Regions from separate parts of the Nocardiopsis moroccensis genome, predicted to be linked through region 1. Evidence: predicted binding sites of a transcription regulator. Region 1 holds the regulator's gene; the other holds the start of a gene.

Region 1 (3,933 bases):
CGTGGGAGCGCCCCAAGGAAACCGAACGCCTCCGCCGCCTGGAGCGCAAGGCCGCACGCCGGCGCCGGGCCAGAAAGCCGGGTGAGAGGACCAGTAACCGGCTCACGGCCACCTATGACAAAATCGCTTCCCTGCGAGCCCGCTTCGCGCGGCGCAGGTCGCACTGGCAGCATCAGACCACCCGCGCCATCGCCGACGCCTACAGTCTCATCGGGTTGGAAGACCTCAACGTCGCCGGGATGACCCGCTCCGCGCGCGGCACCGTCGACAACCCCGGACGCAACGTCGCCCAAAAGGCCGGATTGAACCGGTCCATTCAGGGCGAGGCATGGCACCAGCTCCACGCCCAACTGCTCTATAAGACCACCGAACGCGGCGGCCGTGTGGTTGTCGTCCCCGCCCCGCACACCTCCCAAGGTGCCACCGGTGCGGGTTCTCGGATGTGAGGAACCGCAAGAGCCGAGCGTCCTTCGTCTGCCAGAACCCCACCTGCGGATGGGTCGGGAACGCCGACACCAACGCCGCCCACAACATCGACCACGCCGCCCGACAGGCGGCGCTTCGAGAACCCGCGCAAGGAAGAGGCGTGGCAGGACGTGGAGGCCGACAACGGCCCGCGAAGCGTCAACCGAAGCGGAAGGGCGACCCGCATGGGAAACCCTGAGCTGGAAGCCCCCGCGTTCACGCGGGGGAGACTTCACAGCCCGTCGAGGAACTCCTCGACCACCGGGGCGACCTCGGATGAGAAGGGCCGGTCGGCGTCGGGAGCCGCGGCCCCCGGCGAGTCGTCGTATTCGCGCAGGACGTGGTCCACCCCGGGCAGGTCCACCCGCTCGGCGTCGCTCAGACCGGTCATGAGCCGGTCCACCTCCTCGCCGGTCACCTGGGCGTCCTCCTCACCCCACAGAACCAGGACCGGGGTCCGGGACGGCAGGTCCGAGGCCAGCTCCACCGGGTCGAAGGAGTCGATCCAGGCGAGGTAGTCCTCGTTCTCCGGACTGAACAGACCGGTGGCGTCCCCCGGGGGCAGTTCCCGGCCGTCGCGGATCGCTGCCCGGGCCGCCCGGGTGTCGGAGAGCATCTGGACGGCCCCCGCCGTGCCCACCGCGCCACGGGCCTCACCGGTACGGACCTGTTCGGTCAGCTGCCGGTCGATGAGGTCGAGCATGCGGGTGCCGGGCGGGGCGGCCAGCACGAGGGCGGGTTCGGCGTCGAGGACCTCGTGGGCGCGCAGGGCGAACAGGGCGCCCTCGCTGTGGCCCAGGATGACCGTGCGCTCGGGGTCCACCTCGGGCTGGGCGAGCAGTTCCTCGTAGGCGGCGGCCATCTGCTGGTCGTAGACCAGCGGGTCCACCGGGCGTTCCAGGGCCTCCAGCTCCGCCTCGTCCATGTCGGCGGGGTCCCCGCTGCCGAACTTGTCGTAGCGCAGGGAGGCCGCGCCCGCTCCGCTCAGGACCCGGGCGAGGTTGAGGTTGGTGTCGGCTTCGGGACGGGTCTGGCTGTTGCCGTCCCGGTCGGTGGGGCCGCTGCCGGAGACGAGGAGCACCCCGGGGACGGCCTCGTCACCGGTGTGGGCGGGAGCGGTGAAGGTGCCGGGCACGGTGAACCCGCCCCCGTGGAAGGAGACCTCCCGCTCGTGCCCGACCGCGCCGGGCAGGGCCGGCCCGTCGTCGTCGGCGGGGGTGCAGGAGGTGGCGATCAGAGCACCGGTGACCAGCACCGCGGCCAGCGCGGTGCGGGGGCGGCCGGTGCGCCGGGAGAGCGCGGGGGCGGAAGCAGGTGTCGACACGCCCTCAGCGTATCGGCCCGCTGGCCGCCCCCGACGTGGCCGGGAGTCGGAGAGGGATCAGACCCGGCGCATGACCGTGACGACCTTGCCGAGGACGGTGGCCTCGTCGCCCCTGATGGGCTCGTAGGCGTCGTTGCGCGGCATCAGCCAGACGTGCCCGTCCGGTTCGCGGTGCAGCACCTTCACGGTCGCCTCGTCGTCCAGCAGCGCCGCGACGATGTCCCCGTTCTCGGCGTCCTGCTGTTGACGGATCACCACCAGGTCACCATCGGTGATGGCGGCGTCGATCATCGAGTCGCCGACCACGGTGAGCATGAAGAGCCGGCCCTCGCCGACCAGTTGGCGGGGCAGGGCGAGGATGTCCTCGACCGCCTCCTCCGCCAGGATCGGGCCGCCGGCGGCGATCCGTCCGACCAGCGGGACCGAGGCGGCCCGTGCGGGGCCGGCGGCGAGCTCCTCCGCAGGCACGGCCTGCGCGGAGTCGCGGCCCGGCGTGCGCAGTTCCACCGCGCGCGGTCGGTTCTGGTCGCGGTACAGGTAGCCCTTGCGCTGGAGCACCTTGAGCTGGTGCGCGACGCTGGACGGGCTGGACAGGCCGACCGAGTCCCCGATCTCCCGGATGGACGGCGGGTAACCGTGGTCCCGGACGTACCGCTGGATGCAGTGCAGAACACTCTGCTGGCGTGCGGTGAGTTTGGGGGCTTCGGGCGTGGCAGTACCCGTGTCACCCACAGGCGAAAGAACGGTGGTGGGTCCGGAGCCCACGGCTCCGGGATTCTCCTCCGGCACGGCCGGGCCTCCTCGGCGTTCGGTTCGGTCAGGGCCTGATCGTCTGGCCAGTACCGGCCCGCGACCGCGCCGACCTGGTGGTCCACGTGACGGCGAAACCGGCGTGAAATCAAGGTCAACATTAGTCGTTGCACACGGTGATATCAAACAAGCGTTCGAGGACGTGTGGATATCTCATTGTGTTTTCACGACCCGTTTCTGATGGCCTTCGCTTATGTGTGTACACGTGTTCACCCGTCGTTGTCCCCCGAATGCGGGAAGAGGTTCGCGGAACCGGTCCGGGCGGGCCGATCCGGGTATGGGGTTCGTCTCGTGTCCGCGGTGGTTCCCGCCGCCGACAGCAGGTGGGACCGGTGCCGGGGGAGCCCGTGCCGTACCGGGGTGTGGCGTCGGGGAACCTCCTGCTCCGACGCCCTTATCCTTGGGGTCGGCGGCCGGTGCCGCCCCTTCCGCCCCCGCCCGCGCCGGGAACCCGTGCGCCGCCCCGCCGTCCGGAAGCGGCCCCTTCACCGGACACGCCGCCGCCAAGGTTGCGGGCATTCCGGCAGGCCTCTAGGTTCGACCACAACATCTGGTGTCGCCCAGGGGGTCGTGGTCCAGAAATTGTGGTTAAGTAGACCTTGAGGGTTGTTGGTCGGGTAGAGGGAAGCCAGGTGAACCGGGATGCATTGTCCGTTCTGTCGCCATCCGGACACCCGGGTGATCGACAGCAGGTCCACCGATGACGGTGCGGCCATCCGCCGCCGCCGGTCCTGCCCCGTCTGCGAACGCCGTTTCACCACCCAGGAGACCGTCCTGCTGATGGTGGCCAAGCGTTCCGGGGTCACCGAACCCTTCAGCCGTACCAAGATCATCGCCGGGGTGCGCCGGGCCTGCCAGGGCCGTCCCGTCTCCGAGGACGCCCTCGCCAAACTCGGCCAGCAGGTCGAGGAGGAGATCCGCGGCAGAGGGGTGGCCGAGGTGCCGGCCCACGAGATCGGCCTGGCCATCCTCGGGCCGATGCGGGACCTGGACGAGGTCGCCTACCTGCACTTCGCCAGCGTCTACCGGGGCTTCGAGAGCCTGGCCGACTTCGAGGCCGAGATCGCGAGCCTGCGCAGGGACCGCGAGGACGAGGACGACTCGCGGGCGGCCAGGCCCACGGCCGACACCGCCCCCTGACGGACCGGACGTTCACCGAACCGTCCGGGGTCGCAGCGACAGCAAGGACACCCGCGCGGTCACCGCAGGTCCGCGCACGAACAGCACTTCGGGGAGTCGCCGCCATGACGGAAACCACGAGCGGTCCCACGGGACGCAAGGGAAAGGGCCCGCGCAAGGGCCTGAAGGTGAAGCGGGTCTTCACGACCGCGGAC
Region 2 (3,933 bases), 1.2 Mb from region 1:
TAACGGCGTCCAATAAAATGGGTGAATCTTTTGGATTCCGGTAAACCCCAATAGGCCTCAGGCGTCTTATAGGGAATACGTCCCAGGCGAGCAGACCCTCCGGGCAGGCAGCACACGTGTCCGCACCCGGCCAGAACCACTGGCATTTGTGGCGTACGCCACTCACCATCGGCATAATGCCGTCCATGAGTTCCCCCGCCCCTTCCCCCGTCCCCGTCGCGGCACCGCACGGGGACGGCCGCTCCCGGGCCCGCACCGCCCGGGACACCACCGGTGACGGCTCCGCCGCCGAGCCACACGCGGACCTGTGACAGCGCCCCCCGAGAACCCCGTGAACTGCACAATGGGGACCATGCCTCTGACACCGGCGGACATCCGCAACAAGAAGTTCCACACGGTGCGCCTGCGCCCGGGCTACAACGAGGAGGACGTGGACGCACTCCTCGACCGGATCGAGGCGACCCTGGTGGCGCTGGAGGGCGGACCGCGCAAGGGCCCGCTGCTCACCGCGGACGAGATCCGCAACTCCCGCTTCCGCACCACCCGGATGAGCCCCGGATACCGCGAGGACGAGGTGGACGACTTCCTCGACCTCGTCGTGGCCGATCTCGCCGGGCGCGGCCTGGGCCAGCCCGCCCCGCCCCCGCCCCTGCCGCCGCACCCCGGCCAGACCGGCCCCGCGCAAACCGGCCGGGGGCCACAGGGACCGCGCCCCCAGGACCTACCGCCGACCGGTCCACCGCCGCCCGGACCGCGGATGACCCCCCAGGACATCCGCGAGCAGCGCTTCGCCACCACCCGGTTGACCACCGGCTACAACGAGCAGGAGGTCGACGAGTTCCTGGACCGCGCCGAGTACACACTGGACGTCCTCCAACAGGGCCGGCCGGAGCGGGCCACCCTCACCTCCGAGGAGGTGGAGCGGGTCCAGTTCGCCACCACCCGGGCACGCCCCGGGTACGACCCGGCCCAGGTCGACCGGTTCCTGGACGTGCTCGCCGAGGAGTTGCGCCACTACGAGCGCTCCTGACACCGGACACGCCGCCTCCGCCACCCCGCACAAAGGAAAGCGGAAAGTAATATTTGGACACAGGGAGTAATCACCCTGAGTCACGGGCGTTCTGAGGGGGGAGCAGCATGCCACACGCGACGCCAGGGCACTCTCCGGCCTGTGCGGTCCACGGGGTTCCCGGCTGTACCGCCACCCCCGGGCGGCTGACCGCGCACCGGCCCTCCCCGCACGGGCCCAGGCGGGAGCCGTGCGGGCTGGACCCCGACGAGGAGATCGTTCCGGCGTCCGCGCACCCCTGGGAAAAACCGCTGTTCGTACTGTGCGCGACGGTGTCCCTGGCGCTCACCGCGGTTCTGCTGAGGCTGGTGTGGTCCTTTTCCGGGTCGGTGCTGTGGACCGCACTGGCACTGACCGCGGCACCCCTGGCGTGCTGGTCGGTGCGCGGTATGCGCTACGCCCGCGAGTGCGCGGAGTCGGTCCGGATCTCGCCGACGCAGTTCCCCGAGGCCCACCGGATGTTGGTGTCCCTGGCCACGGACATGGGGCTGTCCCGGACCCCGGAGGCGTACGTGCGGGTCGGTCCGGTCTCCACCAGCACCGACGCCGCCGCGCACGGGCTCCGTCGCTACCTGGTGCTGCCCGACGCCCTGTTCGACGGGGACGGCCGCCTGCGCGACCCGGACGCCCTGGCCTTCCTCATCGCCCACCAGGTGGGCCATGTGGTCGCCGGGCACACCGGGTACTGGCGCCGGTTGGCCACCGTCGGCGCCGACCTGGTTCCGGGTCTGGGCTCCGCGCTGTCCCGTGCCGCCGAGTACACGGCCGACAACCACGCCCACGCGCACCTGCCCGAGGGGGTGCACGCGGTACACCTGTTCGCCGGGGGCCCGAACCTGTACACACGGGTGAACATGGGCGAGATGGCCGCCCGGGCGCGTACCGACCGGGGATGCTCGCTGCTGCTCTACCACCTGCTCTCGCGGCGTCCGAGCAACACCAGGCGAATGGCCGCGCTGCGCGACCGCACCCGCCGCGGCCGGGTGTTCCTGTAGTTCCGCCCCGGCACACGGGCGGACCGGCACACCAGCCCGCGCCCCCGTGGGGACACGGACCGCGCCGATCCCCGAAGGACTTGACTCTGTCGAACGTGTGTTCGATATGGTGTTCGAGTGAGTCTCCTGAACGAACAGATCGACGTCCGTTCCACCGACCGTGGCAACCCCGCCCAGTTCACCTGGCGCGGCCACACCTTCCGGGTGCGCAGGATCATCGGCGACTGGCCCGCCCGCCCCGAGGCCCCGGGTGTCCCGGCAACACAGATTCACCTGCTCCGCGTCTCGGCCGAGTCGGAGTCGGGCGTGCCCAGCATCATCGACATCACCCGGGACGTCGCCTCGGACCGCTGGACCATGCGGCGCCAGTGGAACTAGGCACGGAGCCGACTCCGCAGCCCGGCTAGCACGGCCCACCCGCCGTGACGCTTCTATGTCAAGTGGCGGGCTGAAGAGAGACAACAGCCCGCTCTCTCACCACTTGATCAGCGACCATCGCCCGATACACCACATCCATCAAATGCCGCTTCAACGCCCGATACGCACCCTTGGTGCCCTTGGCCTCCTGCCGGGAACGCACGAACTCCCGGGCCGGCCCATGGAACCGGGCCTGCACCACAGCGATCGAGTGCAGCGCCCGGTTCACCTGCCGGTTCCCACCCCGATGCAACCGGTGCCGCTGGCGCCCCGAGGAGAACACCGGGATCGGCGCGCACCCCGCCCACCGGGCCATCCTCGCCGAGGTCTTGAACCGCGACACGTCCCCTACCTGCGAAAGCAACACCGCAGCCCAGACCACACCCACACCACGAATCCCCAACAGGTTCGGCGCCAACGGCTCCACCAACTCCTTGAGCCGCCGCTCCACCCCAGCGATACGCACCAACAGCGTGTGCACCTCACCCAGCTGCTCGGCCAGCGCCCATCGCACCACCTCACCCAGCTCGGCCCCCTCCACCAGCGCACGCACCCGTCCCACCTTGGCCCGGGTGGCCAACGCACCCTTGCCCAGGTTGTGGTCCAGTTCCCGGTGCAGCATCGCCAGCACCCGGTTGGTCAGGGCCACCCGCCGCCGCACCAGGTCCTGGCGCAGATCCACCAGCACACGCACCTGCCGCACCAGCGGATCGAGACGGTGGCGGGCCAGATCAGGGTCGGCCATCGCCGCGCGGGCCACCGCCACCGCGTCGATCACGTCGGACTTGGCGCCCACCGCCCCGCTCAGGCGGCGGTGGGCGGCCATCGCGCGCGCCGGCACCCACACCACTTCCTGGCCCGCCCCCAACAAGGCGTCAGCGATGGCCCGGCCCAGCCCGGGGCCGCCCTCGATCGCCCACAACACCGGGGCATCGCCCGCCAGAGGGCGGATCCAGGCCAGGAGCTCGCCCAGGGCCTGCGGGCCCGCGGTGACCTTCTTGGCAGTGCCCAGCCGGGTGCCGTCATCGGCCAGCGCGAGGGCCTGGTGCATGTTCTTGTGCGGATCGATGCCCACTGTCACCATGGTGGTGTCCTGTCTTTCCTTTGTTCAGGAACGGGACGACTACCAGGGCCCTGGCCCGGGGGACAGATCTACTGTGAGTTATCGGCTGCACAGGCTTCTATGAGGTCACTCCCGCGGCCAGGGTCTTGGCCTGCGGGTGCTGGTGGACAGGTCACGACAAGGTCCACGTGGGACAGATCTTGCTGGAGTCACCCCAGCCCCGCTGTCGGGCGGCTCCCGTCGAAACCCTCCCGACACACACCAGGATGAACCAGTAGATCTTGCTACCAGGGGCAACTTCGGCGCCCATTTCGCTTCTGGTAGCAAGATCACGGTGGAGGAGGGGGCCGAAGCGGCCAGGGCGAAGTGGGCACAGGAGAGCGGGGAGC

Evidence for each region. Region 1 encodes LexA, which represses DNA repair genes until DNA is damaged. Its sites were predicted from a motif close to TCGAACANNTGTTCGA; they were not measured.
Region 2: ACUKCB_RS19080 (DUF6504 family protein) is a predicted target of LexA. The motif match lies at 2,154-2,169, and genes of this name have one in related genera.

Annotation. Positions count from the first base shown of each region.
Region 1 is NZ_CP199747.1:3,077,192-3,081,124, reverse strand. It holds gene ACUKCB_RS13710 (RNA-guided endonuclease InsQ/TnpB family protein) at 1-446, shown strand, start outside; gene ACUKCB_RS13705 (hypothetical protein) at 443-664, shown strand; gene ACUKCB_RS13700 (alpha/beta hydrolase family protein) at 698-1,789, opposite strand; gene lexA (transcriptional repressor LexA) at 1,847-2,554, opposite strand; gene nrdR (transcriptional regulator NrdR) at 3,242-3,739, shown strand; gene ACUKCB_RS13685 (vitamin B12-dependent ribonucleotide reductase) at 3,844-3,933, shown strand, end outside.
Region 2 is NZ_CP199747.1:4,304,563-4,308,495, forward strand. It holds gene ACUKCB_RS19065 (hypothetical protein) at 186-311, shown strand; gene ACUKCB_RS19070 (DivIVA domain-containing protein) at 344-1,030, shown strand; gene ACUKCB_RS19075 (M48 family metallopeptidase) at 1,138-2,064, shown strand; gene ACUKCB_RS19080 (DUF6504 family protein) at 2,182-2,442, shown strand; gene ACUKCB_RS19085 (IS110 family RNA-guided transposase) at 2,501-3,565, opposite strand.